DNA from 3 places in the Bacillus altaicus genome. Region 2 is predicted to be linked to each of the others. Evidence: riboswitches for the same ligand, from Rfam matches in the RefSeq annotation. Region 2 holds a riboswitch; each other region holds the start of a gene.
The links. A riboswitch is a leader RNA that binds a small molecule or an ion and turns the genes downstream of it on or off. The one in region 2 is predicted to bind lysine.
Positions count from the first base shown of each region.

Region 1: linked by a shared signal. The riboswitch ahead of lysA (diaminopimelate decarboxylase) and the one ahead of ACE38F_RS13325 (amino acid permease) in region 2 are both predicted to bind lysine.
Region 3: linked by a shared signal. The riboswitch ahead of ACE38F_RS23620 (amino acid permease) and the one ahead of ACE38F_RS13325 (amino acid permease) in region 2 are both predicted to bind lysine.

Region 1 is NZ_CM143394.1:4,031,290-4,041,692, forward strand. Features, by position in the region: gene lysA (diaminopimelate decarboxylase) at 20-1,336, opposite strand; lysine riboswitch at 1,517-1,698, opposite strand; gene ACE38F_RS20820 (DUF3888 domain-containing protein) at 1,788-2,186, opposite strand; gene ACE38F_RS20825 (LTA synthase family protein) at 2,448-4,334, shown strand; gene pssA (CDP-diacylglycerol--serine O-phosphatidyltransferase) at 4,500-5,201, shown strand; gene ACE38F_RS20835 (2-hydroxyacid dehydrogenase family protein) at 5,234-6,214, opposite strand; gene ACE38F_RS20840 (YozQ family protein) at 6,350-6,514, opposite strand; gene ACE38F_RS20845 (histidinol phosphate phosphatase domain-containing protein) at 6,583-7,602, opposite strand; gene hisE (phosphoribosyl-ATP diphosphatase) at 7,615-7,938, opposite strand; gene hisI (phosphoribosyl-AMP cyclohydrolase) at 7,949-8,254, opposite strand; gene hisF (imidazole glycerol phosphate synthase subunit HisF) at 8,251-9,009, opposite strand; gene hisA (1-(5-phosphoribosyl)-5-[(5-phosphoribosylamino)methylideneamino]imidazole-4-carboxamide isomerase) at 9,003-9,722, opposite strand; gene hisH (imidazole glycerol phosphate synthase subunit HisH) at 9,695-10,324, opposite strand; gene hisB (imidazoleglycerol-phosphate dehydratase HisB) at 10,325-10,403, opposite strand, start outside.
Region 2 is NZ_CM143394.1:2,547,265-2,557,667, forward strand. Features, by position in the region: gene ACE38F_RS13290 (peptidoglycan D,D-transpeptidase FtsI family protein) at 1-386, shown strand, start outside; gene lepB (signal peptidase I) at 497-1,018, shown strand; gene ACE38F_RS13300 (NUDIX hydrolase) at 1,149-1,673, shown strand; gene ACE38F_RS13305 (class I SAM-dependent methyltransferase) at 1,755-2,519, opposite strand; gene ACE38F_RS13310 (DUF2716 domain-containing protein) at 2,716-3,207, shown strand; gene ACE38F_RS13315 (DNA alkylation repair protein) at 3,226-3,996, opposite strand; gene ACE38F_RS13320 (iron-sulfur cluster biosynthesis family protein) at 4,030-4,335, opposite strand; gene ACE38F_RS13325 (amino acid permease) at 4,459-5,925, opposite strand; lysine riboswitch at 6,038-6,230, opposite strand; gene ACE38F_RS13330 (GNAT family N-acetyltransferase) at 6,617-7,066, shown strand; gene ACE38F_RS13335 (sulfite exporter TauE/SafE family protein) at 7,107-8,000, opposite strand; gene ACE38F_RS13340 (VOC family protein) at 8,207-9,007, shown strand; partial or broken gene ACE38F_RS13345 (aminoglycoside phosphotransferase family protein) at 9,019-9,958, shown strand; gene ACE38F_RS13350 (metallophosphoesterase family protein) at 9,972-10,403, shown strand, end outside.
Region 3 is NZ_CM143394.1:4,567,534-4,577,936, reverse strand. Features, by position in the region: gene ACE38F_RS23655 (MFS transporter) at 1-139, shown strand, start outside; gene ACE38F_RS23650 (winged helix-turn-helix transcriptional regulator) at 193-531, opposite strand; gene ACE38F_RS23645 (ester cyclase) at 700-1,239, shown strand; gene ACE38F_RS23640 (NAD(P)H-dependent oxidoreductase) at 1,259-1,804, shown strand; gene ACE38F_RS23635 (general stress protein) at 1,951-2,469, opposite strand; gene ACE38F_RS23630 (hypothetical protein) at 2,481-2,684, opposite strand; gene ACE38F_RS23625 (ABC transporter permease) at 2,846-4,045, opposite strand; gene ACE38F_RS23620 (amino acid permease) at 4,106-5,530, opposite strand; lysine riboswitch at 5,677-5,858, opposite strand; gene gapN (NADP-dependent glyceraldehyde-3-phosphate dehydrogenase) at 6,037-7,476, opposite strand; gene ACE38F_RS23610 (ABC transporter ATP-binding protein) at 8,260-10,020, shown strand; gene ACE38F_RS23605 (ABC transporter ATP-binding protein) at 10,017-10,403, shown strand, end outside.

The DNA of each region.
Region 1 (10,403 bases), 1.5 Mb from region 2:
ACAACTCCTTTTTTCATTTTTAAACAAGTTCTTTAATACGTATGCGATCGTTCCCAATAATATTTTCATATGTTTCACGTTCTACAACAATTTGTGATGTTCCGCCTTTTGCAAAGACTACAGCCGGTCTACGAATACGATTATAATTATTAGCCATCGAGTACCCATATGCCCCTGTACAAGAAATCGCTAGTAAATCAGAAGAAGCAACTTTAGGAAGATTAATATCCCAAATCAGCATATCTCCACTTTCACAACATTTCCCAGCAATCGAAACAAGTTCCTCATTTTCATCATTCCCTCGATTCGCCAATATCGCCTCATAACGCGCTCCATATAGAGCCGGCCTTAAATTATCTGTCATCCCACCATCGACTGAAACATATTTTCTTATGCCTGGAATCTCTTTCACCGCTCCGACTGTATAAATTGTTGTTCCCGCATCCCCTACAATACTACGCCCTGGCTCAATCCATATTTCAGGAAGCGGATATTCACATAATGTAAACAGCTCTCTCACCTTACTTGTTACAGCGTGCACATACGTTTCAAGTGTTAACGGTGTATCAGACTCCGTATAACGTATACCGAAACCTCCGCCGACATTTAATACTTTCACCACATAGTTTGTTCGCTCTCTCACTTCTTCTAAAAATTGACGTAGTACTTCAATTGCTCGAACAAAACCAGCCGTTTCAAATATTTGCGATCCGATGTGCGAGTGAATTCCTAGCACATTATAACTTGATTTTTGCAAAGCTAGCTCAATTGCTTGCATCGCTTGACCATTTGAAACACCAAACCCAAATTTCGAATCCTCTTGACCTGTTGTTATATATTCGTGTGTATGTGCCTCTACTCCAGGCGTTACACGGATTAATATGTTCACAAATTTCCCATGTTGCACTGCTAAATCATGTAAAATTTCTAATTCTAAGAAATTATCTACCACAAAACAACCAATATTCGCCTGAAGAGCCATAATCATTTCTTCTTCTGTTTTATTATTTCCGTGAAAATGAATGCGCGATGCCGGAAATCCTGCTTGAAGTGCAGTATATAATTCTCCTCCAGAGACAACGTCTAAAGACATATTTTCTTCACGAGCTACTCGGCACATCTCCATGCACAAGAACGCCTTGCTAGCATATGCTACTTGATAAGAGAAACCACTTTCTTTAAAAGCACGATGAAACGCACGACATTTCCCTTGAATTGACTCTTCATCGTATACATAAAGTGGTGTTCCGTATTGTTTTGCTAGTTGCGTCGTATCGCACCCTCCAATTTCTAAGTGTCCTTGCCCATTGATTCGGCTTGTGCCGTGTAAATACATTTGAATTCCTCCCTTATTTCCTCTAAAACTCATAACCCCAATCTTCTATTCATTGCAGCACGCTTTTAGATAGACAAAAAACGCGCGGAACAATGTTCACACGCGTTTCTTATTAGGAAAAATATATATTGAAAAAATAAACGAGTTGTTATCTTCTCAAAATAAGAAACCGCATCAACATCTCCAAATAGCTCTTCATAAAATAAATATTATGACAGTACTACATTTATTCAATGCAGTCCCAATATATGAATAACGTGGTTATTCTTATATTTCGGCAATAGTCCCTTTCAACCTATGATCACAGATTCCACTAAATCTCCCATAGCTTACTCTTTCCTATCGCGGCCTCTACCTTTGAGAGTAGATGAGGTAAGTCTATTTAATTTTCAAACATCTAATTGTTGCTATTAACAATACCAAAGGACCATTTTATTTGTCAAACAATTTTTTATATTGTTTTTTTACAGTTTAATTTCGTGTCATTTGGTAAGCGCTTTATAGAAATTTTTGTAACAGTCCATTCTCCTTCTTCATTGTTAAATGTCATACTTATCTTCTCAAACGGCGGAAGTACTTTTCCACCTATTCCTGATTCATATTTCGTTATTTCAATTACTGCTTGAAATAAATATGTACCGCTATAAAGTTTTTTTAGGCTAATAATTTTAGGACAATCAAACGGTTTTAATTTTCCATATTGTTTCTCAATCGCTTCATTCATTTTTGGAAATAACACAGAATAAAGAGCATCTTCCATGAGCGGTGCATCATATTGTGCTACTGATACACTCGGTGAAACAAAAAGCATAAAACTAATGCATACTATAAAATATAATAATTTCCGCATCATAACCTCCGTATCATTACGCGATACTTTCCATGTTTAACGAATGATAATAATCATACATAGAAATTCCATTTTATTGTCTCCTACTTCGCTTTTTCTACTCAATTGTTGCAAAAAAAGCCCACAACTCTCCTTTATTTTCGTATAATGATACTCATAGTATAATAATCATAATAATAAAGGACTGTTCGTATATATATAGTGAGACGATTTTCAAACAAACTCACAGGAACTGTCATGCTTTTAAGAGAGGAGTATATTATGCTACAACGTCTGTTTCCAAAATTACGATTTGCACTCGTTGCAGTCGTTTTATTATGGATAAAAACATATATTGTGTACAAGCTAGCATTTGATATTAGAATTGATAACTTCTTTGAAGAGTTTATGCTTTTTATTAACCCACTAGCTTCGTTACTTTTATTTTTTGGTTTCGCTTTACTTGCATCTAAGTACCGAAACCGAATTATTATTGTAATTAGTTTTATACTGTCATTTATTTTATTTGGAAATGCAATGTTTTACGGGTTCTATAACGATTTTGTTACTTTCCCTGTTTTATTCCAAACAAATAATATGGCTGACTTAGGGACGAGTATAAAAGAACTCTTTACGTATAAAACATTACTTTTATTTGCAGACGCAATTATTTTAATGTTTATTTCGCGTAAATTCCCATCATTTGGTGATAAAACACCCCTTTCTCGCTCTGAGAAGCGAACTTTCTTTAGCGGTGTAACAGTATTATTAGCACTACAAATTGTTGTTTCAGTTATATATAAACCACAAATGTTCTCACGCTCATTTGATCGTCAAACTGTCGTGAAAAATTTAGGGTTATACACATATCATCTATTTGATATTACACTTCAATCTAAGTCTTCAGCTGAGCGTGTATTTGCAAGTGGAGACGGGTTCTCTGAAATTAAAAACTATACAGACTCAAAAGATAAGCAAGTTGATAAAAACTTATTTGGAGCTGCAAAGGGTAAAAATGTAATTTTAATTTCAATGGAATCTACACAAAGTTTTGTTATTAATAAAAAAATAAATGGAAAAGAGATTACTCCATTTTTAAATGAGTTTATTAAAGATAGTTTTTATTTCGATAACTTCTATCATCAAACGGGACAAGGTAAAACTTCTGATGCTGAATTTATCGTTGAAAATTCCCTTTATCCGTTAGACCGTGGTTCTGTATTCTTTACTCATGCAACAAATGAATACACTGCCACACCAGAACAATTAAAGAAATACGGATATTCTTCTGCTGTCTTCCATTCAAACGATAAAACGTTTTGGAATCGTGACGTAATGTATCCTGCGCTTGGATATGATCGTTACTTTAATTTAAATGATTACGTAGGAACGGAACAAATGTCTGTCGGTTGGGGATTAAAAGATAAAGAGTTCTTTGAGCAATCTATTCCAAAGTTAAAATCTTTACCACAACCGTTCTATACGAAATTTATTACGTTAACAAACCATTTTCCATTTCTTCTAAATCCAGAAGATCAATATGTTGATGAATTTAATTCCGAAAGTGGTGTTTTAAATCGCTACTTCCCAACCGTTCGTTACACGGATGAAGCTCTTAAATTATTTATTAAACAATTGAAAGACGAAGGACTATATGATAATTCCGTTATTGTCATTTATGGTGATCATTACGGCATTTCTGAAAACCATAATGCAGCTATGGCTCAGTTCCTTGGGAAAGACGCTATTACACCGTTTGATTCTATGCAATTACAACGCGTCCCTCTCATTATTCATGTGCCTGGCCAAGAAGGAAAAGTCATCTCTAAAGTATCTGGTCAAATTGATATTAAACCAACTTTACTTCATTTACTTGGTATTAAAACGAATCAATCAGTTGAATTTGGAACTGACTTATTTATAAAAGAAAAAGATCCTCTTATGGTAATGCGCGATGGTAGTTTTGTAACAGAGGATTATGTGTACACAAAAAATATGTGCTACAAAAAAAGCTCCGGTGAAGAGGCAGATGTAGCGCTATGTCAGCCGTATATTGAAAAAGCAAAAACAGATTTAAAACTCTCTGACAAACTGATTTATGGAGATTTATTACGGTTCGATCCTAACAATCGATATAAAACTGGAACGATGACAACGAAATTTGAATAATGTAAGAAGCAACTTTGTGAAAAGTTGCTTCTTTTTTACTTACACTTCAAATCTTTCACAAATTGGGAATTTTTTTCGTATGAGAAAGAAATTTATGGTATGATAAAATAAGTAAACTTTCATACACTAATTAAGAATTTATAACAGAAAGCAAGGGATCAGATTTTGTATAGAGCAGCTATTCCAAACTTATTTACGCTCGGGAATTTATATAGCGGATTTTTGTCAATCGGCTATGCATCTTTAGGATATTATAAATCAGCTGCTATTTTAGTACTGATCGGGATGATGTTAGATAGTCTTGATGGTCGTGTCGCTCGTTTATTACGCGTTGATTCACAAATGGGAAAAGAGCTTGATTCACTCGCGGATGTTGTAACATTTGGCGCAGCACCTGCTGTGTTAATGTATTACACATCTTTCTCCAACTATGGCATCATTGGACTATACATAGCGGGATTATTCCCACTGTTCGGAGCATATCGCTTAGCACGATTTAATGTAACGCCATCATCTACTTCTATGAAATATTTCACTGGAGTTCCGATTACTGCAGCAGGAGGGCTTGTTGCTTTCTTAACATTATTTTCACATACCATTCCAAAAATCGTTCTCATTACCGTATTCGTAACGTTCGCATTTTTAATGGTGAGCCGTGTTCGTATCCCAAGTTTAAAAGATGTACCAATTCCACGATATAGCATAATTATTACACTATTTTTAGTTGGAATTATTATCACAATGTACCAAACAAGTTTTGGCAACATTTCTGTTTTCTTATTCATTGCCATTCCACTATACATTTTGTATATGTTATCTCAATTTATTAGACAAAGACCTTCTAAAAAAGCGAATAAAGAAAAATAAAAAAACCTTCCGTATTTCGGAAGGTTTCTTTTTTATTTTGTAACTAATACTTTTTGATTTACAGGTGTTACAGGTTCTTCACCATTTAATACAGCTAAAATATTTCTTACTGCCATTTCAGCCATTGCATCACGTGTTTCGAATGTTGCATTTCCTACGTGAGGAGCAAGTACTACATTCTTTAATCCTTTTAGCTCTTCTGTAATTTTCGGTTCAAATTCAAATACGTCAAGAGCTGCACCTTCAATTTCATTCGTTTTTAGTGCATGAGCAAGTGCTGATTCATTCATAATTGGTCCACGTGAAGCATTTATAATATATGCTGTTTTCTTCATCATTTTAAACTGTTCTTCATCAAGAATATGATGTAATTTCGGATTATAAGCACAGTTAATTGTAATAAAGTCCGCTGTTTGTAATAATTCTTCCAACGTTACGTATGTCGCTTCCAGTTCACTTTCAGCTTCAGGCTTTCGATTTGGTCCTGTATATAAAACATTCATTCCAAATGCTCTCGCACGCTTTGCAACTGCCTTCCCGATTTCTCCAAGGCCAATAATTCCGATTGTCTTACCGTGTACTTCGCGGCCCAAGAAAAATAACGGTGCCCATCCGTTAAATCCAGTTGTACGACATAACGTATCACCTTCAGGAATTCTACGTGCAGCTGCTAAAAGAAGTGCAAACGTTAATTCTGCTGTTGCCTCTGTAGATACTTTCGGCGTATTTGTAACAGCAATACCCTTTTCTCCAGCATATGTGTAATCAATATTATCGTAACCAGCACCATAATTTGCGATAATTTTCAAGTTTGGTGCTGCGTCAATAACCTCTTTCGATACCTTCGTAGAAAGTAAGCTTAAAAGTGCATCTTTATCTTTTACACGTTCTGCTAACTCTTCTACACTAATTAATTCTTCTTTATTATACATTTCTACATCATGATTTTTCAATAATTCTAATCCGATTTCTGGAATTTTCCCTGCTACTAATATTTTCGCCACTACTAACACCTCTTCTATACAAAATATGATATCTCTTATATTTCATTGTAAGAAATCTACATATAAAAACCAAGGAATTTGATTATAGTTTTGAAAATCGACACTTTTCCATAAAAAAAGAGGAGATGCAACTCTCCCCTCTTTTTACGCTTTTTCTTGCGATTCTTTCCCAAGCTTCGCATCGATTGTTCCTTCTGCAACTGTATCGCTAATTTGTTCCTCAATAACTGAGTTAGCAGTATTATTTGTTTCAGAAGTATAGGCTTGATCTGCCGCTTGTACGTTTTGTTTATTTTGTTGTTTCGCCATTTTTTATCCTCCTTTTCATTCTTTCTTATTTTGAACAAAAAGGGTAATTTTCATCAAAAAATCGTGTTTCATTTTGAAATTATTCCTTCTTCTTCAAGCAATCTCATCGTTCTTACTCGTTTCGTAAATGTAGCTATGTGAGAAATATCATGATTGCGTAATGTCTTTATATTCTCTTCCACATACTTTCCTAAATCATTCGGATAATGGGCATCTGAGGATAGAGTAATCGGAACTCCATGCTTAGCTAATACTTGTAAATAAAGCGGACTTGGGCACATTTCGCGCACAGGATATCGATAGTACAATCCCGCATTTATTTCTGTTGCTGTATTTGTTTCCACTAACGCACGAGCAATTTCCTTATAATAAGAAAGCTGTTCATTCTCATCCAATCGATAATTAAATACTTTTATGTTATCGAGGTGAGCTATAATATCAAAAAGCTCGGAACGAACAGCACTTTCAACTGTAGCGAAAAACGTGTGATATAAAGTATGTAACTCATGCGTACCAAAATACTCTTTCGTATCTGGATTATCAAATCCCCATCCATCTATAAAATGGACCGAACCGATTACATAATCAAAGTCTCCTAATGCTAGTAAACCTTTTAACTCTTGTTCACCCCCGATAAAATAATCCGCTTCAATTCCAAGTTTGAGCGTTATCCCTCGTTTACTCCATCGCTCTTTTGCCTCTTCAATCGCCTTTGTAAAATCATAAATAGACGTTACTCTTACTTGATCTAACCATTCTTTTTGCAGGCGACCAAGCTTAGAATCACTAATATCTACATACTTTTCATAATATCCTTTCGCTTCATGAAAACGATATAAATGATCGACAATACCAACTTCTTTTATACCTTTTCGCACAGCTTCTTCTAAATATAAATCAATCCATTTCGCTGTAAATGGACCTTCCTTCACACGTCTTTGCAGGCGTTCTTGTGTTTTCATAAGCCATTCCATAGAATGTTTTTCTTCTTTAAGCGGTTCAAAATATTGTAGCGCATCATTTATTTTAGCTAGCCACCCTATTGAATATGGCCCTTCTTCTAAATGAATGTGATAGTCCACTTTCATCCATATTCCCCCTTATAATGTATCTATTTCTCTTCTGTCCCCTACTCGCGAAAGCTTTCCATTTCTTTCTTTCATTTCTTGCATGACATCTTCTAATGGAATATTTTTTTCGGCTAATAGAACAAAACAGTGATAGAACACATCAACCATTTCTTTTACTATTTCTTCTTTATCATTATTTTTAGACGCAATAATTACTTCGGTGCACTCCTCACCAATTTTCTTTAAAATTTTATCTTCACCTTTTGAAAATAAATAATTCGTATATGATTCAGAGAGTGGATTTTTCTTTCGTTCTTCAATTGTTTCAAATAATAACTTAAGGATATCTTCCATATGTATCCCCCTATATAATTTTGTAGTGAAAACACGTTTTTTCTCCCGTATGGCAAGCAGGCCCTACTTGCTTTACGACAACAACGATTGCATCTTGATCACAGTCTAAATAAAGTGATTGCACATATTGGACATTTCCCGATGTACCTCCTTTATTCCATAACGATTGTCTCGAACGGGAATAAAACCATGTTCTTTTCGTTTCCAGCGTCTTGTCATACGCTTCTTCATTCATATAAGCTAACATTAAAACTTCTTTCGTATCTTCCTCGATAACAACTACCGGTATTAAACCTTTTGCAAAGTTAGGTTTCATAACCGCACCTCAACGTTTGCTTCTCTTAATTTTCGCTTTACATCCTGTACAGTCGCTTCACCATAATGAAAGATTGATGCTGCTAATGCTGCATCAACTGTTGTCTTTTGAAATACTTCTATAATGTGATCCACATGACCACATCCACCTGATGCGATTACTGGGACAGAAACGCTGTTTGAAATTGCTTCTGTTAAACGAAGATCATATCCGTTTTTCGTTCCATCTGCATCCATACTCGTCAATAAAATTTCTCCTGCTCCGAGCTGGGCAACGCGTCTCGCCCATTCTATTACATCCATTCCCGTATCAAGTCTTCCGCCATTTACGTATACATTCCATTTATCTTCTGCTACTTTTCTAGCATCAATTGCTATGACAATACATTGTGAGCCAAAATGTTCTGCACCTTCCTGAATTAACTTCGGATTTCTCACTGCCGCTGAGTTTATTGAAACTTTATCCGCTCCAGCTCTTAGTAAATTGTACATATCTCTCACATTTGAAATCCCCCCGCCAACTGTGAGAGGAATGAATACCTTTGAAGCAGTTTTTTCTACAACATCTATAATCGTTTTTCGTCCTTCATGCGTCGCAGTAATATCTAAAAATACGATTTCATCTGCTCCCGCATCATTATATAATGCGGCTATTTCAACAGGATCACCGACGTCTTGTAACCCTATAAAATTTACACCCTTTACTACCCGCCCTTCTTTCACATCTAGACATGGAATAATTCGTTTCGCTAACATAGTTTTGCTACCTCTAGTACTTCTTCTAAATCAATCGTTTTCTCGTAAAGTGCCTTCCCAATAATGACGCCATATATATTCATATCATTTAATCTTTTCACATCTTGAATAGATGCCACTCCTCCAGAAGCAATTACACGAATATCCACGCTTTTTTGCAGTAACTCTAATTGTTCAAAGTTCGGCCCTGCAAGCGTCCCATCTTTTGAGATATCTGTAAAAACAATCGTTTGAACACCTAAACTTTCCATTTGCTTCGCTAAATAGATGTAAGAAATTTCAGATACTTCTAACCAGCCCCTCGTTGCTACGAAACCATTTTTCGCATCAATTCCAACTATGATTTGCTCGTTATATAGACGAACTGCTTCTTCTAAAAATGATTTATCATAAAGGGCAGCCGTTCCTAATATTACTTTTTCTACACCTACTGACAACAACTTCTCCACTGCCGCGAGTGACCGAACTCCTCCTCCAACTTGCACCGGAATACGTACCGCCTTGCATATTTTTTCAATGACAGGTAAATTTACCGACTCCCCAGCAATTGCTCCATCTAAATCAACAACGTGTAGTATTTTCGCTCCAAGTTTTTCAAATATGATTGCTTGTGCGACTGGATCTTCATTCATCACCGTTTCTTTACTAAACTCTCCTTGATACAGCCTTACGCATCGCCCTTCTTTTAAATCGATAGCTGGGAAGATTTCCATGCTTCTACCACTCCTTTGAAATTTTTTAACATTTGCATTCCAATTTCACCACTTTTTTCAGGATGAAACTGTGCGCCAAATATATTTCCTTTTGCTACAAAACCAGGTACTTGCACTCCATACTCACTTGCCCCATACACAATTTCATTTGGACAATCTGCATAATAAGAGTGGACATAATATACGAAAGAACCGTCCTCTACTCCATTCCAAAGCGGTATTTCTCCATCTTTCTTTAACTTATTCCACCCCATATGTGGAATTTTATATGGAACTTTTAACTTTCTAATGACACCTGGCAATAAATTTAATCCGTTACAGTCTTGTAGTTCCTCACTTTTTTCAAATAAAAGCTGCATTCCTAAGCAAATACCCAGAAGCGGTTTTCCTGAACTTCCAACTTCTTTTAGCACACATACTAAATCTTTTTCTTCTAAAATGCCCATCGCTTTCGGAAATGCGCCTACTCCCGGTAAAATAACGCCACCACTTCTCAATATTTCTTCTTTATCATCCGTTACGATGTACTCTGCTCCAATATATTTTAATGCTTGTTCCACACTGCGAATATTCCCCATTCCATAATCTATAATAGTAATCAATTACAACATCCCTTTCGTTGAATTTATACCAGTAATGTTGGCATTTTTATCGACTGCCTCTCTAAGCGCTCGACCGAAC
Region 2 (10,403 bases):
GAGTGGATATGGATCTGTCCTATATAAATCATGTGAAAGAAGGATTTAGAAGAGTTTTCCAGGAGGTTGATGGGACAGGTACTGGAACTTTTAAAGGATTACCTTATAAACCGGCTGGAAAAACAGGAACAGCAGAAACAGTGTACGGTGGAGAAAGTGATATTGGAAGAGATGAAAACAACTATCGAAAAAAATGTTATAATTTAACTCTCGCCGGGTATGCGCCATATGATGCTGATCCGGAAGTTGCTTTTTCTGTTGTTGTGCCATGGGTAAATAATGATAAATCAGGTATTAATTCTGCAATTGGTAAAGAAATTTTGGATGCATATTTTGATTTAAAAACGCAGAGATCGGGTGTAAGTCCAGTCCCAGTAACACAATAGCCGAGTAAGGCACAGTAAAAAATTCAAATTGTAGTATATCACTGCGCAAATGAACAGGTGCAGTGATATATTTTTGAGTTAAAAAGTGTTTTGATAAGGTGGGAATGGATATGAAAGAGGAGATTAAGAGAGGTTGGGGAAAGTACATACTATTTATATTTGTCCTAGTAGTAACGTACCAGTCTTTCACTTTATGTAAAGTGGAAGGAAAATCAATGCAGCCAACTTTACAGGAAGAAGACTACGTATTTGTAAATAAAGCTGCGGTACATTTTTCTAGCTTACAGCACGGAGAAATCGTCATTATTAAGGAAGAGGATGAGTCGAAATATTATGTGAAACGCGTAATAGGACTTCCTGGTGACGTAATTAACATAACGAATGGAACTGTATACGTAAATGACAAAAAGCAAGAGGAACCTTATATAAATAAAGATTTATATAATAATACACAAGTGTTTTACAACTTTCAGAAGACAAAGATTCCGCCAAATAAGTTATTTGTAATGGGAGACAACCGTGAACATAGTAAGGATAGCCGAAATGGTTTAGGTTATATTGAAGAAGATAACGTTATTGGCAAGGTGGAATTTATATATTATCCTTTTTCGAAAATGAAAATACTAGACTAGTTTAGTATTTTTATTTTATTTTCCTCAAAAAACAATCAATGAATTAGATGGACCTTTTAACCTACAGGTGCTCCTATAGAGAGGATGATAATTTAAGTTAACGGTTAGGAAATAGAAAGGATATGATGATATGTATAAGTACACAATATGTTTCATTAGAAAAGGGGATAACATACTCCTTTTAAATAGAAACAAAAAGCCAACAATGGGAATGTGGAATGGCGTTGGAGGGAAAATCGAGGATAATGAGACTCCATACGAAGGAATAATTAGAGAAACGTTTGAGGAAACGGGTATAGAGCTTCAAAGTGCAACTTATAAAGGGAATGTTATCTTTAAAGATAAAGAAGAGCCTCAGGATAGTGAGGGAATGTATGTATTCCTTGCTGATTTACCAGATGGAGTACATATTGATACGCCAGTAAGCACAGATGAAGGTATATTAGAATGGAAGTCAATTGATTGGATATTAGATGGTGATAATAGAGGTGTGGTTAGCAATTTGCAAAGATATTTACCAAGAGTATTAAAAGAAGAAAACAATTTAGAGCATATATTTACGTATGATAATCGGAATATTATTGAGTACACAACTGCTGTTTTGAAAGAAGATGATACGAAAAAACGATATGAAAAACATCTCATTTCTCAATAGGAAAAGATGCGTTAAAATACTAAGAAAAAGCCAAATTCCAATAAAGAATTTGGCTTTTTGCAAGGAATGCTAATTCAAGTTTTACTCAACATAATTCGCTTTTATAATAAAGCGGTGTTGCTTTACATCAAAATAACCTTTTTGTAAGATGATTTCATGTATATGATACAATTCCTCGATATAGCTGTCTACAGTAAAATCAGGAATTTGCCACGGAATTGCTTTTAAGTAATAGACAACAGCACCGACATCATAAAAACGCTGAAGAGGGAACTCTTCCTTCGCCTCTAAAATAGTAAATCCATTCTCCTTTAGTTCATTACATGCCGTTTTGAGTGACCAACTTGAAAAATCGCTATTCAGCGGTGTGCCAAACTGCTCATTAAGATCAGCACAATCAAGACCACCGACTTGTTGTGTAAGAAATGTTCCATTGGTGGAAAGAATTCTTTTCACTTCAGAAGCAGAATAGGATTCATGTTGATTCATAATTAAATCAAACTGACCATCTTGAAATGGTAAAGCAGTATCATCAGTCACTTCTACAACTGTAACCCCTAAAGGTTCTAATTTCTTTCGCGCAATTGGTACGTTCGGAGAGTAGCCCTCAGTCGCATAAATAGTTGGCGTGAACGGTTGTAACATAGATAAAAACTCTCCGCCGCCAGTACCCATATCTAGCATTGATTTTGCACGTTGCATAAGCTGGAAAGCGGTGCTACCGTACGACCATGATAAAGGCTCGCTATTCATACGGCCAGTTTCTGAAATGAAAGAAAAATCCCAGCCGCTAAAGTTGGTCTTTGCACTTTCTAATAGTGCTGAAAATAATGGGTCACGTTTCATATTATGTCCTCCTATTTCGTTAATGAATGATATAGTAAGAAAAAAGAAATGGAGGACCTCTCGTAAAGATGAAGCGGTTTTACGTTTCGTGTTCGAATAGATTCATATAAATTCGCTCCTTGCGAGAATGTTTATTTATATATTCGGGATAATTGAGTGGAAATCCTTCGAAATGATAAGGAAAGGCAGTTGTTTAATGAAAAATTGGATGGAGTTTACAGACAAAGAGTACGACCAAATTTGGGACAGGATATATAGTGAGCTTAAGTTTTCGCCAAGTGATTCTGTATTTCCATCTTTTAAGGTGCCAAGTCCTTTTGTTACATATGATATATCTCATTACTTCGGAGAATCGGTAGATTTAAATGCATATGACGATCTGGAAGATAAAGCGGTACAAGTTTTTAAAGAAAATACAGTATCGAATGAATATATAATGGCACTTGATTGGCAACATGAGTGTTATTGGGTGAATCCACATTTAAAGTTCGATAGAAATGAATTTGATGAGTGGACAATCCCGATTTTTCCAAATGGAGATTATTATTTCTTTATTCAGAAGGACTTTAAGTGGGGCTATTTAGGGCATCCGTGGGAGGAGAGTATAACGATATTTGGAAAGGAACTAATAGAGAGCTTTGAACAAAGTAAGCCAGAAATGTTTCAAAATATATTAAGGCGGGGATAATGTTTTTGTTTAAAATACTTAAAAACAAAAATCTTTTGGTAAAGTTCCATTTTTTATCATCGTTCTTAATCCATGTTTCATAATCCAAGGATTAACAGGATGGTTTTTATCGAGTAATTGTTGCAACCACTGAAAAACGAGTTCGTTATCTTCTTTCGTAATATCATTAATGTGATTGGCTACAGATTTTTGAACATACTTAGAAGGGTCATTCATTAATGGCTCAAGAAGCTTTAAATTATTTCTGAAGTCACCTTTCAGAGCTCCTATTTTTTTTGCCCAAGGAAGTCTTGGTCTAGTACCTTCTGAAACTAATCTCCTGATGTGGCTGTTTTCGTCACGTAACCACTGTTGCAATATATCCAAGGTTTCTTCATGGTATTTTTCAAGATAAGGACGAATGGCATATTCAGCAGTATTTCTTTTTGTTATTTCATACATTGCGTTGAATGAGGAGTCAAAATCGTTAAGCCCATATTTTTCAACGTATTTTGCAATAGGCATGTACATATATCCGTTTGTAAATGTGCCGACTTCTGTTGTATTTTCTGGTCCTAATGTTTTCAGTAATATATGTATTGCTTCATTAAAATCTTTTTGTAATGCATTGTGTAATTCATCTGCTATTACTTCGACACGTTGCTTTAACTCTAAATTTTCAACTTTATATGTTACGGAATCTACAAAATTTTTTTTAGAGAAATTAGGAACGTGTTTAGAAATAGAATCAGCCATTTTTTCTGCTAATTCTTTGTTGAATAAAAATTTTAGCGGGACATATTCACCCATTTTTTCACCTCATTGGTCAGATAAAAACAATTGTTATTTTTTTATCGACAATCCATATACCAACGTCTCACTAGGCGTCGTAATGCTAAAACCAGTCGTCTTATAATCAAGTTTTAATGTATCACCAGTGTAGTCTGTCGTGAATGAATCCATTTGTACAATAAGTTGTTCATCGTCATATACAACATCATCCGCATTATATGTATCCCAAATTAAATCAACATCAACAAAAATACTACAAGAGTTCGTCATTGTTCCTCTAATACGAATGATCTTTTTGCCTTCACGTTCTAGTCTATGTATAGCTGCTATTGCTTCATCAGTAATACGAATGTTCATTTAATCCCAACCTTTATTTATATTTCCTCTATTATTGCAAAAACAGTGGTAATAGGGAAGGGAGATGAATTGTAATAAAAAACGAGCAAACAAATTTGTTTGCTCGTTTTGCTATACTTTCTTCTATTTCAGTTCACATTTATCAAGTGGAATTACTTTCGTTTTCTTAATAAATTTATAACCTAACCATAGTACTAAGAAGAGTGGTAAACCGATGTAAGAAATAAGTACACCGTTCCAATCGATAGCTGCTCCCGTAAATGCTCCGTAGTTTTGACCTAAAATAACGATAACACAAAGTGTAAATGCAAAGATTGGACCGAACGGGAACCATTTCGCTTGATATGGTAAATCTTTCAAATCTTTCCCTTGTGCAATATAAGCTTTACGGAAACGGTAATGACTAATAGCAATCCCTACCCAAGCAATAAATCCTGACATCCCAGAAGCATTTAATAACCAAATGTATACAACACCGTCACCGAATAAAGAAGCGATGAAAGCGACGCTACCAACTACTGATGTTGCGATTAATGCGTTAACAGGTACACCGCGGCTATCTAATTTGCCTAAGAACTTTGGTGCTTTTCCTTGGCGAGCTAAATCCCAAAGCATACGAGTTGATGCATACATTCCAGAGTTACCAGCAGAAAGTACTGCAGTTAAAATAACAGCGTTCATAACAGAAGCAGCGAAGGCAACGCCCGCTTTTTCAAATACAAGTGTAAATGGACTTACTGTAACATCACTCGCTGCAAGGCTTTCAGTCGTATAAGGAATTAATAAACCGATAACGAGAATTGCTAAAATGTAGAATAATAAAATGCGCCAAAAGATAGAACGAATTGCTTTTGGAATATTGCGTTCTGGATCAGCAGTTTCACCAGCAGCTACTCCTAATAATTCAGTTCCTTGGAATGAGAAACCAGCAGCCATAAATACACCGATAATTGCCATGATACCACCGTTAAATGGTGCATCTGCAACAGTGAAGTTTTTAAAGCCGACAGATTCGCCGCCCATAATTCCAAAAATCATCATAAAACCGACAATTAAAAAGATAATAATAGTAACTACTTTAATAAGTGCGAACCAATATTCAGATTCACCAAAACCTTTAACAGATAAATAGTTTAAGAGAAAAATAATAGCTAAACAAAGTCCACTCCAAATAAGAGAAGGGGTATCTGGGAACCAAAATTTCATAATTAATGTTACGGCTGCGAGTTCAGCAGCGATCGTAATCGCCCAGTTATACCAATAGTTCCATCCAAGTGCAAAGCCAAGTGATGGATCAACAAATTTTGTTGCATAAGTACTAAATGATCCAGTAACAGGCATGTAAGCTGCGAGTTCTGCTAAGCTTGTCATTAAGAAATAAACCATAATTCCAATTGCAGCGTATGCGACTAGTGCACCGCCAGGACCAGCCGAATGGATAACACCACCGCTGGCAAGAAATAGTCCGGTACCGATTGTACCACCGAGAGAAATCATCGTAAGGTGACGAGATTTTAATCCACGTTTTAATTCACCTTGTCCTTGTGTAGTTTGCGTTTTAGAGGTAGCTTGATTTGTTGCGCTATTCATGTTCAACACTCCTTTTCTTGTAAGATAGGAAGGAACGGGGGAGAAAAATACAAAAAACCGCCAAAAGAATTAGGCGGAACGTTTCACAAATAACCACCCCATCATACCCTTCCGTTAAGATAGCACCCCACGTCTACACGGTAATTTTGTAAACGTGACAGTTCTGTTCCTTTCGGAGACAGCCCCAGCTCACATTTCCAGAGAAGAAATATAAACTTCGGCAACTTTTCCTTTCAAACGGAGTCGGTGACATTCTCTGTGTCTCGGCCGTTCTACTCTTAAAAGTTGCAACCTCTACCTCATCGGATTGATGAGGATTTATATATTGCTAAGATTTTTAATATATGGCAATTGTAATGATTTTCTGAATATATTGCAAGGAATTTTGTTAGGAAAAGTCAAAAAATATCGGTTATTGTATAGGAAACGCTTGCAAAACCCCACCCGAACCTACTGTTATGTAACAATGAAAAAATAAAAAGTTGTTATACAAAAGTTTCGCAAAAAATAATGAAAAATCCTTTAAAGTTAAAAGAAAATTCAGAAAATATAATTCGACATAACTATTAAAGGGGATTTCTGCTGTTATTTTGTTTCAAAGAATAAATATATTTGTAGGTATAAAAGAGTGAATATTCTATGTTTTTATAGTAAAATTGTAGTATTGTTTAATTGAAAAGGGGACATCGTTATGAAATTAGAAACGGAAAGATTACATATTATCCAGTGTACGGAAGAACGGGTTCAAATTGCGAATAATCAAGGATACAATAGTGGCCCGCATATTTTAGGGCATATAGAAAATGTGAAACAAGATGCGGCTTTATTACCGTGGGGCGCGTGGTATGTTATTCGGAAAGAAGATGACATCGTTTTAGGTGATATAGGATTTAAAGGGAAACCGAACGAGGAACATACGGTAGAAATTGGTTACGGATTTATTGAGAAATATTGGAATAAAGGGTATGCAACAGAAGCAGTTAGTGAATTAATGAAACGGGCTTTTCAAACAGGAGAAGTGGAAACGATTATAGCGGAGACACTCCGTGATAACTATAGCTCTATTCGTGTATTAGAGAAATTATATATGAAAAGAGTAAATAGTACTGAAACGATGATAAATTGGAAGATTGAAAAATAAAAAATACCGCTCGAAGTAAATCGGGCGGTATTTTTCGTAATTATGGTAGCATTTGTTTTTGATCTGCCGGATAGCCAATCGTTGAATGCTTTGAATGGTTACGGACAGAAATGAGAATAGAGATAACAACGATAAGACCAACTGCAACATAAGAAAGTGTAATAATAGTTGGATCAACTTTAAATGATGTAAGTAATGTACGTATATTCGTAAAGATAATAAGTCCGCCAACGAGTACGCCAAGTAAATGCGAAGGAACAATGCGCACTAACCATGCGGCGATTGGTGCGGCAACAATACCACCAAGCATTAGAGCAAATACCCAAACCCAGCTTATTTGTTCCCAGCCAAGTGAGATGAAAAAGCCGATTGTTGCAGCGAGTGAGACAGGAAATTCGCTCGTATCTACAGATCCAATAACTTTTCTAGCATCATTTCCTCTTGCAAGAAGAACAGGTGTCGTAATAGGTCCCCAGCCACCACCGCCAGTTGAATCAACGAATCCTGCGAACAGACCGAGCGGTACAAGTTGTTTAGCAGACATACGCTTATTTGAAGAAACAATTTGTTTTTGAATGATGAATCGTAATAAAATATAAACGCCTAAAGTAAATAAAAATAAGGAAATGTACGGTTTAATTACATCGCCAGGTAAATTACTTAAAAAACATGCTCCAACAAATGCACCAATTGCTCCAGGTAATGTAAGCCTGGAAACTGTATATTTATCAACGTTTCCAAATCGGATGTGAGATGCACCAGAAGCCGCAGTTGTAACGACTTCAGCTAAATGAACCGATGCAGATGCAACAGCCGGTGCGATACCAAACATTAATAATAAAGAGGAAGACGTTACCCCATACGCCATTCCAAGTGCTCCATCAATCAATTGAGCGAAAAATCCGATAATAGCAAAGATAATTAATTTCTGCATAAATAATCCCCCTGTAATAATAAATAAAAAGGCACTTTTCCCGTATGAGAAAAGTGCCTTTGGTTTTTCCAATCAGCAACATATTAATTTGTTTTATTATAATGCATATTAATCTTATAAATCAACTAGGTTTTAAAGTTTTTTGAATTGAACGAAATAAAAATAAAATATACAATAAAAGGATGGAGAGAAAGGGGAGAAAGACTATGTTAGCATTTGATCATCTTGTTCACGCAGTTCATGGCACACCGGAGGAAGCGGCAAAACAAATGCAGGAGCGTGGATTTCATACTGCGTTAGGCGGACAGCATACAAACTGGGGTACTTGGAATAGTTTATGTTATTTTGATTTATCATATATAGAATTTTTAGCAGTTCAGCATGAAGAAAAAGCGAAAGAAGCAGAAAATCCATTAGTACAGGAAACAGTGGTGAAATTACAAAATGGAGAAGGAATGCTACAAATCGCAATTCGAACAGATGAAATTGAAGAACTAGCAGCTAAGTTTAGTAAGCATGGTTTACATACGATAGGGCCAATTGAAGGGAAACGTATAAGAAAAGATGGCCGCCTTTTAGAATGGAAAATGTTGTTTGTAAAGCAGGAAGAGAACGGACCGAATATACCATTCTTTATACAATGGAATGAAACAGATGAAGAAAGAAGAAACGATTTACGTAAAACAGGAACGATCGCTGAACATAAAAACAAAGTAGAAGAAATTGAAACGATTCATTATGCGGTGAAAAATGTTCGAGAAACGGTGCAGAAATGGAAAGAAGTAATGGGACTAACAGTAAGCTCGGTCATAAGAAATAAAGAGTGGAATGCAGAGTGTCAAAGTGTATTGTTTGGTGGTATTAGTGTGCAGTTTTGTGAACCGATTGGAGAAGGGTTAGTGCAAGAACGCTTGAAGGAGCATGGTGAATATCCGTTTGCGGTGGAGTTTAAAGGGGAAAATAAACGAAAGCGTGAAGTGCTAGGTAGTTTGTACATATATGAATAGAGGTGAACTTTGTGGAAGAAATTTCAAGAGAGATAGAGAGAAAAATAGAGTGGCCTCGTATTGTGAAATGTACAGCTTATTACAAAAGGGTTTTCACATGAAGAGAAATATAAAGTTGAATTAGAGAATCGAGAAACGTATTTTGTCAAAGTGTGTGATTCTGCTAATTTTGAACGAAAACAAGAAGAATATACGTATATGAAACAGTTGGAGTCATTACATATTCCAACGCCGAAGTTAATTCATTTCATAAAACTTGAGGAATTAAATAAATGTGTTCAAGTATTTGAATGGACCCGAGGTGTAAATGGTGAAGAGGGCTTAGGTAAGCTATCGGTGGAGGAACAGTATAATGCAGGAAGAAAAGCAGGTGAAATATTAAAGAGGATTCACTCGATAGAAAGAGAAAGAGCAAGTAATAAATGGGAAACATCTAGATGGAATAAATACGAAAGATACATAGAGGCATTAGCAGATTACGAGGTGAATTTTCTCGATATGAAGCCAGTATCAACCTTTGTAGAAAATCATAAAGATTTATTAAAAAATCGTCCAATCACATTTTTACACGATGACTTCCATCCAGCAAATAGTATGATTCACAATAAAGAGTTTATCGTTATCGATTTTGGTGGATATGATTTTGGCGATCCAATACACGATTTTTATAATGTAGCGATTTTTACTACAAGAATAAGTAAACCATTTGCGGTTGGACAAGTTCATGGTTATTGCGAAGGTGAACCGTCGCTCTATTTTTGGAAACTGTACTCATTGTATGCAGCGATGACATTCCCGGCGGATATTGTGTGGACGAACCGAAGCACACCACATTTAGTAGATGATATGAAAGAGAGATTAAACAGAATTATAGAAGATCATAATCATTTTTCATCCTATATTCCAAAATGGTATCAATCACATCATGCGGATATAATAAACAATAAATAATGGAGGAATTCATATGGATAAAATAGCAGTAATTTCAGATATTCACGGTAATATTCCGGCATTAGACTCTGTACTGAAAGATATTAAATTAAGAGGAATCAATCGCATTATTTGTCTTGGAGATTTAGTAGGAAAAGGTCCTCATTCTAGCGAAGTAATTGAAATCGTTCGTAAAGAATGTGAAGGAACCGTAATGGGAAACTGGGATGATTTCATTACAAAACCGACTGAATTCGAAGCGTTAAAATGGCATCAAAAACAACTGTCAGAAGAACAAAATGAGTATTTAAGAAGTTTACCATTTTCAATTGAATTTTTTATGAGCGGCAAACTCATTCGTATGTTCCATGCATCACCGAGAAGTTTATACGAAAGAATTCAACCACACGCTTCAAGAGAAGAGCGTGTTAGTATGTTCGAAAATAGTGATCTCACAAAGAATATA
Region 3 (10,403 bases), 2.0 Mb from region 2:
AGGACCAGCGCTGGGCGGGATATTATTTGATATAAATATTCATTATCCATATGCTTTCTCAGGAGTTGTTTTAATAGTTGGTCTCGGCATTACATTTATGTGGAGAGAGAAACAGCTGGCTGAAAGTTTTGCGAAGTAATGCAGTGAATAACGAAAAGCCCCTTACTATTGTTATGGTAAGGGGCTTTTCGTTTATAAGCTCAATCCAAACCGCTTTAATTCAATAAATATCCCCTCTAATTGCTTTCCTTTATCCGTTAAAGTGTACTCTACACGAGGCGGAACTTCTGGATATACTTTTCTCGTTATAATCCCTTGTGCTTCTAATTCTTTTAGTCGAAGCGACAATGTTTTCGGACTAATCCCGTCCATTGATTTTTGTAAATCACTAAATCGTAACGTTCCTTCGATAAGAAGGTCTCGAATAATTAAAAATGTCCATTTTGTACTAATTACGTCAAGAGTTTTAGCGATAGGACAAGGTATGCCAGGTAAACCTTTCGTTAATACAACTGGATCTATGTTGTTCATGGAACTAGCCTCCATAAAATTTTTTGAATGAATTTGCTTTATCGTATCACAAAACTATCCTTTCGGTAACTATATGAAAAAAATATCACTACTTCCATAAAGGAAGTTAGTACATATACAATAGCAATACGAAATACAAAGAGTTTGTATGAGGAGGTGGTGATTTCCATGGTTATAAAAAAGTTGTTTGCGTTACTTAGTTTTTTTGTCATTTGTATTGTGCTTGTAGCGTGTAGTGGGGAGGGAAAAACTGAAATCCAATTATTGAAGGAAATGCCGAAGCCAAAAACAATGACAATCGATCCTTCACTAAGCAAAAAAGAAGCGACAGAAATGGTTCATGCAACTCAGCGTTTTTATGCATTTTGGGATACAGGTAGGGAGGAACTTATTCCGCAAACGGTTACTGAAAATTTTTCCGATAATACACTGCCGAAAGGTCGACCACAAGGCACTGAAGGATTAAAGCTTGCAGCGCAAAACTTTCGTAAAGTAGTTCCAGACATACATTGTGAAGTTGAAGATTTATTAGTGGTTAGTGATAAAGTAACAGCTCGTCTTTCTTTTACAGGAACTCATAATGGTAAAAACATTCGTTTTTTTGCAATTGATATTTTGCATGTGAAAGACGGAAAGATAACGGAAGATTGGCATTTAGAAGATAATCTTACGCTGAAACAGCAACTTGGATTAATAGCTGAAGAGTAAAATAAGGGAGAGAAAAGTTATGAAAAATATATTCATTATAAATGGGCATGAAAAATATGGTTCAAAGGAAGGTCGATTAAATAAAACGCTAGCTGATTGCATGATAAGTTTACTAAGTGAAAATCATCATGTGAAAACAACAACGATTCAAGATGGATACAGTATTAAGGAAGAGCAAGAAAAGTTTTTATGGGCGGATGTTGTTATTTATCAAACACCAATTTACTGGTTTAGTGTACCGGGATTATTTAAAACTTATATGGATGAAGTATATGAATACGGTTTGTTCTTTGAAGGTGCAGATGAATATGGAACAGGTGGTTTATTAAAAGAGAAGCATTATATGTTCTCTACAACTTGGAATGCACCTGAAAAAGCATTTGGAGATAAGACGAAGTTCTTTGAAGGAGAAAGTTTAGAGTCAGCGCTTAGTCATTTACATCGTGTGCAGAAGTTTATTGGTATGAGTCCGTTAAAGAGCTTTGCGTGTTATGATGTGGTGAAAAATCCGGATATTGAGAAGTTTTTGATGGACTTGAAGAATCATTTGGCTGAAGTAATTTAATAATAGTTTGCATCTTTGTGCGTAAAAAGGTTCATCTTTAAAAATGTAAAAGAAGGTACTACTAAGAGTGTAGTACCTTCTCTTGCATTCATAAAAATTGCTTAGTTTTTCTTAGCTTAAAGTCTTCATAAGCGGAATTTAACCTTTTATGAAATACGTTGAAAATCTTTACTCATACAGGACTGTTTTAGTTTTTTTGATTTTATCAAATATTTAATATCAGAGGTGTTATCATATGAAAGCTGAATATGATAATAGTTAATATACTCAAATAATGCAAAAACATAAACGAATAGGGCGAATGATAGCCCGCCCAAAGGTAATTGGGGATACCAAATTAAAAAATCAATAGTAAACATAATAAGTCCTGTGATAATCAATCCTATATTTATCTTTTTTAGCATTTTTAAATATTGAATAATCCTAATAGGTGTAACAGATGTTTTCTCTTTTTTTAGTCTTTTCCACTTTACGTACCAGTAAACAGTTCCTTGTAGTAAGAGAAACTCTAAAAGAAGAAATGAGACCCAAAAAGAGTATAGGGAATATAAATGTAATGTAGGATAAACATAATTAATTACATAACTTGTAAAAATAAAAGTAATGACTGAAAATAACTCACCTGTGTATAGATAGGAAAGCCTTTTTTCTAGGTTGCTTTTCATGGTTTTTCTTTTTAAAAAGGATCAACTTCAGCTAAATTAGGATTGGCATTCGGGCTTGTTAATAAATTCTTCAGTTCACCTACTTCAGAGAGAGCGACGAGAATATAACCACTAATGAGGACGATGAGTCCGATGACTCGTAATGTTTGCAATTTAATGTCACGGCTATTTTCTTCTGAGTTGTTTTGGGGCGTTGCAGGCGGATTGTTGTTCATAATAGAGCTCCTATCTTTTTTATTTATATGTGCGAAATCATTATTAACTTATGGATAGGCATTTCTCATATAGTCATTTTCACTATATGAGAAATGCCTACGAAAAGTGATTAGAAATTTTAGGACGAGAAAAGAGGCTGTTATGTACAGCCTCTTTTTCGTTAAAATGAAGAAATCCTCTTCTTCGTTTTCGGTACGATAACAAATTTAACCCAGAGCATCCCAATGACTGCAATGATCAAACTATGTAGTAATTGTCCTGTAGCAACGAGTATAACACTTGAAAATACAATGAGTTGAATACTTAGTAATGTGAGAATTAAGCTGAGAAATTGATTCATTCTTTCTTCAGTAGCAATTGGATATAATGCCACAATAATATTTCCCGAAAAATATTTCCACAGCGAACGAAGCTGCATAGAGATCATGTATAGGACGATGTAAGCGATAGCACCTTTTACATATAGATTCGGTACGAAATATACGATAAAGGAACCGATTAACCCCAAGCGAATATATATACCAAAATAATCATTCCCACGTAAAAACGATAGTGTATGTAAATAGAAGAAAGTAGCTTGTTTTTTATGTAGTAAAGGTTCGATCCAATTTGTAAGCCATTTTCTGCCGTTTACTTGTTTTTTTAGCTGGGGAACATCAGTGAAGATGCTAGCGAATTGATAAAATCGTATGTCCATTTTTTCTTCTTGTTCGATTATGTATTCCCACGGTATTCGTTTTATTGGTTGTTTCTTCGTATATAGAAGTAGGAAAGCGAGAAGTAAGAGTAATCCGCCTAATACAATCACATTTGCAGTATAAAATAGCATGTAAATGATAAGGGCGTTACAAGCAACACGAATGATAAGCCATATGCTTTTTTCATAACTATCACGCCACATCCAGTGTATGTACATGTTCCAAGCTTTCGTAATCATTAAAACGATAAAGATTGTACATAAAAAAGGTACGGTTAATTGTAATGATTGCATGGCAAGCGGTACGATAATAAGGAACATAAATACAAGCGGGAAAAGTTGAATGATGTAATTATATAGAAGAGATTTTTTAAAATAAGATGTTAATTTCTCTTCTAGCGCTAGTAAATAGACAGCGTCAGGTTTTTGAATAAATGTGCGAATTGGGCATCTCGTTATAATGAGTGTAAGTACGATTGTGATGAGTAATAAAGATATTCCTTTAGAAGGATCCGTTTTAAGAAACTTGGCGTAATAATATGCACCTACACATGAGACGAAGATGAAACTATATAGCAAACCGTTAATCATACGTGCAAAGTATGTGATGGCATTTTGAATATGTTGTTGAAAGCGAGAGCTCCATAGTGATTCGATTGACATGTTTTTCACCTCTTTTTTCTATTATATATGTTTTATTAAGCAAAAAACGAGCAAATTGCGTTATGCAACTTGCTCGTTTTTCTTTTCGTTATTTTTTTTCTGATCACGATTCATTAATGGATAGAAGGCAAAGCCAATTACGAATAAACCAATCCCGAGAAGGAATGTTTTTATATCGGATGCGCCTGTTTTAATAACCCATAGTGCATAGCAAAGTGCGATCGCTGCGACTATGCCATCTGTAATTCTTGCCCGCATTTCATTTTTGTATGTTTCACCAGTTGCGACTAGCTTTAACTGGAAGATTGGTGAAACGAGATATGGAATGAGGTAGGCTAAAGTTGATACTGTAATAACGAATGTATAAGCTTCCGCAATTGTTCCTGATAATGTTGAGAATAAGAACACTTGCGACATAATGTTTGTTAATCGTAGTGAATGAATTGGACTTCCTTTTTTATTCGTTTTTGCGAAGAAGGAAGGGAAGAAACCTTCTTTTGCTGCTTGATAAGGTACTTCTGAGCTTAATAAAATCCAGCCTAATATGGAACCGAATAGGGAAGTAAGAGCAAGTAATGCCATAAGTTTCCCGCCGCCGTGACCCATTGCAGCGTTTAATGCATCTGCTAATGGACGTTCAGAAGCTTGTAATTTATCAACGTGAAGTACACCCATTGTTAAAATTGTAATTCCTAAATAAATTGCAACTGTTATTAGTAAACCGGCAACTGTTGCACGTTTTACCGTTTTGGGAGAAGTAGCTCGGTTTGATAAAAGAACGGCTGATTCAATTCCGATAAATGCCCAAAGTGTTGTAAGAGCAGCTAAATTTACTTGTGAAAGGAGACCGTGTGATACGCCTTCTTTATCGATCATCGGTGTGTACCATTGTCCAAATTTAGAAGCTTCGAACGCAAATAACGTAACAATGATGAATAGAAGGAATCCAGTTACTTTCGTTGTTGTTGCTAAGAAGTTTAGTTTCCCAGCTCCGCTTACACCGTTTGTTAAAATTAAATGAGTGCCCCATAGTAAAATAGAACAAATAGTAAATGTAAGTAGTTTTCCAACTTCTATATTGAAAGAGCCGATTGAAAACAATAGTCGTGTATCTTTCATAATCGGGAAGAAGAGCGATAAATATCCCGCGAAAGATGTAATGATGGCAACGTTACTTGCCCAGTTTGCAACCCAATATCCCCATACTATGCTGAAACCAGCCATTTTCTTTCTTTTTGGTGTTGAGAATAAAGCATATGCATGACTTTGTGGTCCTGTCGTTAAATCAGGACGACGAATTGCTAAATTACCGAAAACAAGAGCTAGCATTAAAACACCAAACCCTGTTGTTAACCAAGCTAAAGTGACACCGAGAGGGCTAGCTGTTTGTGCCAACGTACTTGGCACCATGAAAATACCAGCGCCAACCATGTTGCCGACAACGAAAGCTGTTAGTACCCAAAAGCCCCATTTTTTTTGTTGCATAGAAAATACCTCCAAAGTTAGTATAACCAAGTCAAGCGAGGAGATATGTATGTCTTCCTGGTAAGGAAGAGAAGTTCCAAACAAAACAAAAAAAGCACGTAATTTGCCGCTACATGCTTTCTATCTTATAAGAAACCCACGACATACCTCTCGATAGCTCTCCACAAACGAAACGTTTGTGACAGTTCTGCACTTATTAAATGCAGACCCAGCAAGCGCGCATGGTGGGCACGTCTTACTTCGGCAACCATTCCTTTCTCATTCCTTCATCAATGCCACTACATCTCCTGAAATGATACTTTTAATGATTGCAACCTCTACCTCACCGAGATACGAATGAGGATTTAAATATTAAATTAACGTACTTAAGAGTAACAAATGTATTTTTATACGTCAATGGATATAGTAATAATCAGATTATAGGGAAGAGTTCGTTATTGGTGATGGATACGGTTTTGAACTAAAAAGAAGCTGATCTAAAATTAGATCAGCTTCTACATATAAGATTAAACTAAGTTTAATACAGTTACTTTTTCACGTGTCATAGACTCAAGGCTCTTATGAATACCTTGTGCGCCCATACCTGAACCTTTTACACCGATGAATGGGAAGTGGTCAGGGCCGCGCTCTGTGCGTCCGTTAATTTGAACAGAACCAGTGTCGATTTTGTTAGCAATTGCAAACGCTTTGTTAATGTCTTTCGTGAAGACACTTGCTTGCAGACCGAAGTCTGATTTGTTAGCAATTTCAATCGCTTGTTCGTCAGAAGAAACACGGATGATTGGAAGGATTGGGCCGAATGGCTCTTCCCAAGCAACTTTCATTTCTTCTGTTACGTGGTCGATTAATGTTGGATAAATTAAGTTGCGCTCACGTTTGTTACCGATAACGATTGTTGCACCTTTTTCTACAGCGTCATCAACTAAACCTTGAACGAAGTCAGCAGATTTGTCGTCGATTAATGGGACGATTGTGCTGTCTTGTTCTGGAGATCCAACTGATAATTTAGCTACTTGCTCTTTTAATAAGCCAACAAGCTCGTCTGCTACATTTTCGTGTACAAGTACACGTTTAATAGCTGTACAACGTTGACCAGAGTAAGAGAATGCACCGCTTACGATATGGTTTGCAGCATCTTGTAAGTCAGCATCTTCACGAACGATACCAGGGTCTTTACCACCAAGTTCTAATACAAGTGGAATCATTGCAGCTTTTTTCGCTAAATGTTTACCTGTGTTTGTACCACCTGTGAACGATACCATATTGATACCAGGATGTTCTACTAAGTAGTCACCAATTACAGAACCGCGTCCTGTAGCTACGTTTACAAGACCTTTTGGAAGGCCAGCTTTATGAAGTGCTTCAACCATTTTAACACCGCTAATTGCACCTTGAGTTGCTGGTTTGAAGATAACAGCGTTACCCATAATAAGTGCTGGTGCAAGTTTTGCAGCAGATAAGTTTACTGGGTAGTTAAATGGTGCGATTGCTAATACAACACCAAGTGGTGCGCGTTGGATAATCGCAAGTTTAGATTTCGTTCCGCCAGGGAAGCTATCGCCCATCATGCTTTCTCCGTGCATATGAAGAGCTTCTTCAATAGTGTAACGAATGAAGTCAGCTGTACGAACAACTTCTTTTTTCGCATCTTTATATCCTTTACCGACTTCTTTCATAATGATATCGGCAATTTCATCTTGCATATTTACGAGCTCATCAGCCCATTTATATAAATATTTTGCGCGATCTTGTAGAGAAGCTTCAGCCCATGATTTTTGAGCTTCTTTTGCAGATGCAATTGCTTCATCCACTTCTCCTTGAGTAATTGCTTGTACTTGCCCAATTACTTCGTGTAAGTATGGAGATGGAATGTCGATTGTTTGACCAGAAGAGCTTTCTCTCCATTCTCCGTTTAAATAAAATTTGTACGTATTGCTAGTTGTCATGATTAGTCCTCCTAAAATAGCAACTTGTAAGAGTGAGTATAAGGTGATTGTAGGTGGTTTGATAATATTTTTCAAATGAAATGTTTGTGAAAACGGTTTCTTATTATTTTTTTATTTTGTATGCCCTTTCTTACAGAAGATTCTCTTATTTTAAACTGAATTATAAGTAGAATGCATCACCTTCATTTTTTGTGATAAAAGATTATTTTATTCTAAAGCGAAAAAAATAATTGACAGAATACTCAATAAAGTTGTAAGATTATAAATGGAAAATAAATGAAGGGGGTGTGCGTAATGATTGTAATCGTAAATGTAATGGGCTTAGCTCTGTTAAATGGCGGAAAACATTCATATCATTACGCAACCCGTGCGGATATATAGGACCTTTTTGTCTTATGAGAAGCGTACGTTGCGTATATCGTAACGTACGCTTTTATGCATTCTATTGCATATCGTCAAGCGGCGGTATGCTTTTTTTTGTTTATCCCGCTATTTGCGGGCAGTAAGACTCCCACCTCAAAATTCAGCTGGAGCAAAGAAGTTGGGACGGGAGTCGGGCTGCCCGTAAACGCCCGATTGGTGTGGGCTAATAATCAGTGGGGAATGAACAAAACCCCCACTGATTAAAGTTTCACTTTATTTTCCTCGTTACTATAAAAAATCAGAGTTTGGAAGGTGGAAAAATGTGATGAAATTGTATGGCTTACGAAATGTAAATGTGATGGATTTGGATAGCGGATAAAGAAATGTGAATCAAACGAGAACGAGAAAGGAGAGGTTATATTGTTTTCAGTATTACTAAAGTTAAGCTGGTTTTTTAGGGAGCATTGGAAAAGGTATAGTATCGCAATTGGGGTACTTTTAATTGTAAACGTGATAGAGGTAATTCCTCCGAAAGTGTTAGGAATTACCATTGATAATATTAAAACAGGAGCCTTAACGAATGAGGCGATTATGCAATATATTCTTATTTTACTTGGGGTAACGATTGGTGGATATGTACTTACTTTCATTTGGCAGCACCAACTATTTGGCGGTGCGTTCGTACTTGAGAAAACGATGCGTTCAAAATTTATGGGGCATTTACTTAAGATGACACCGACGTTTTATCAAAAAAATCGTACTGGCGATTTAATGGCGAGAGCGACAAATGATTTAAAAGCAATTTCCATGACAGCAGGTTTTGGTATATTAACGCTCGTTGATTCTAGTCTATATATGCTTACAATCGTTTGTATGATGGGCTTTTCAATTAGTTGGCAGCTAACATTTGCTGCGCTTATACCGCTTCCGATTATGGCGTTTGCGATGAATAGATACGGAAAGAAATTGCATGAACGATTTACAGTCGCACAAGATGCCTTCGGAGATATGAACGATAAAGTGCTTGAATCAATAGCGGGTGTGCGCGTGATTCGTGCGTATGTACAGGAGAACGCTGATCAAGAAAGGTTTCATCATTTAGGAGATGACGTATACGAGAAAAATATGAGAGTAGCAAGAATCGATGCATTATTCCAGCCGACTGTGAAAATGCTCGTCGGTCTTAGTTATTTAATTGGTTTAGTGTACGGTGCATATCTCGTATTCCAATCAAAGGTGACACTTGGTGAGCTCGTTTCTTTTAACGTCTATTTAGGGATGATGATTTGGCCGATGTTTGCAATTGGTGAATTGATTAATGTTATGCAAAGAGGAAATGCTTCGCTCGATCGTGTAAATGAAACGTTAGCTTATGAACCAGATGTAAAGAATCCGAAAGATCCAAAGGTTGTACAAGAGCCAGATTACATTCAATTTGATAACGTTACTTTTTCATATCCTTCATCAATTGAAACAAATTTAAAAAATGTTTCGTTCTCATTAAAACAAGGAGAGACACTTGGAGTTGTTGGGAAAACAGGAAGCGGGAAAACGACGCTCGTTCGTCAGCTTCTTCGTCAATATCCACTTGGAGAAGGGGATATTGCAGTTTCTGATGTGAAGCTAGATAAAATTCCGAATGATAACGTACTTGGCTGGATTGGGTACGTACCTCAGGAACACATTTTATTTTCAAAAACAGCGAAGGAAAATATTTTATTCGGAAACAGAGAAGCGACTGAAGAAGAACTTGAAAAAGCGATTGAAATAGCTGCGTTTAAAAAGGATTTAGAGTTTTTACCAGAAGGTTTAGAAACGCTCGTTGGGGAAAAAGGTGTTTCTTTATCAGGTGGGCAAAAGCAAAGGATTTCGATTGCGAGGGCTGTTATTCAAAATCCGGAAATTTTAATTTTGGACGATTCTTTATCAGCTGTTGATGCTCGTACGGAAGCGGCAATTATTGAAAACATACGAACAGAAAGAAGCGGGAAGACGACGATTATAACGACGCATCGCTTGTCAGCTGTGCAGCACGCGGATTGGATTCTCGTTATGGATAACGGTGAAGTTATTGAAGAAGGTTCGCATGAAGCGCTCATTCGAAATGGGGGCTGGTATGCAGAGCAGTTCGATAGACAACAAGGTGAAAGTGAAAGTGCGGATAGTGGGGTGAAAATATGAGTGTTTCAAAACGATTGTTTCAATATGCAATGAAAGTGAAGGGGCCGATCTTTGCAGCGATGGCGATGCTATTTGTTTTCGTCATTGCAGAACTCGCGGGTCCTTTCGTCGCAAAAACGATGATTGATGAGCATATCGTTGGAATAGAGAGACCTTGGTATGAAACAGAAAAGAGTGAGGATGCTGTTTCATATAATGGCGCCTTGTATAAGCGAAGTGATCGCTTTGAAGAAGGTGAGAAAAAAGGGAAAGAAGTCCGAGTGATTCAAGTTGGTTTTCAGTACTATTTTGTGCCGAATAAAATAACGCTTGAAGGAAGTCGTTCTGTTAAGGGTGATGTGCTTACAGTACAAAGTGGTAAGGCTGTGCAAGTGTATAAAACG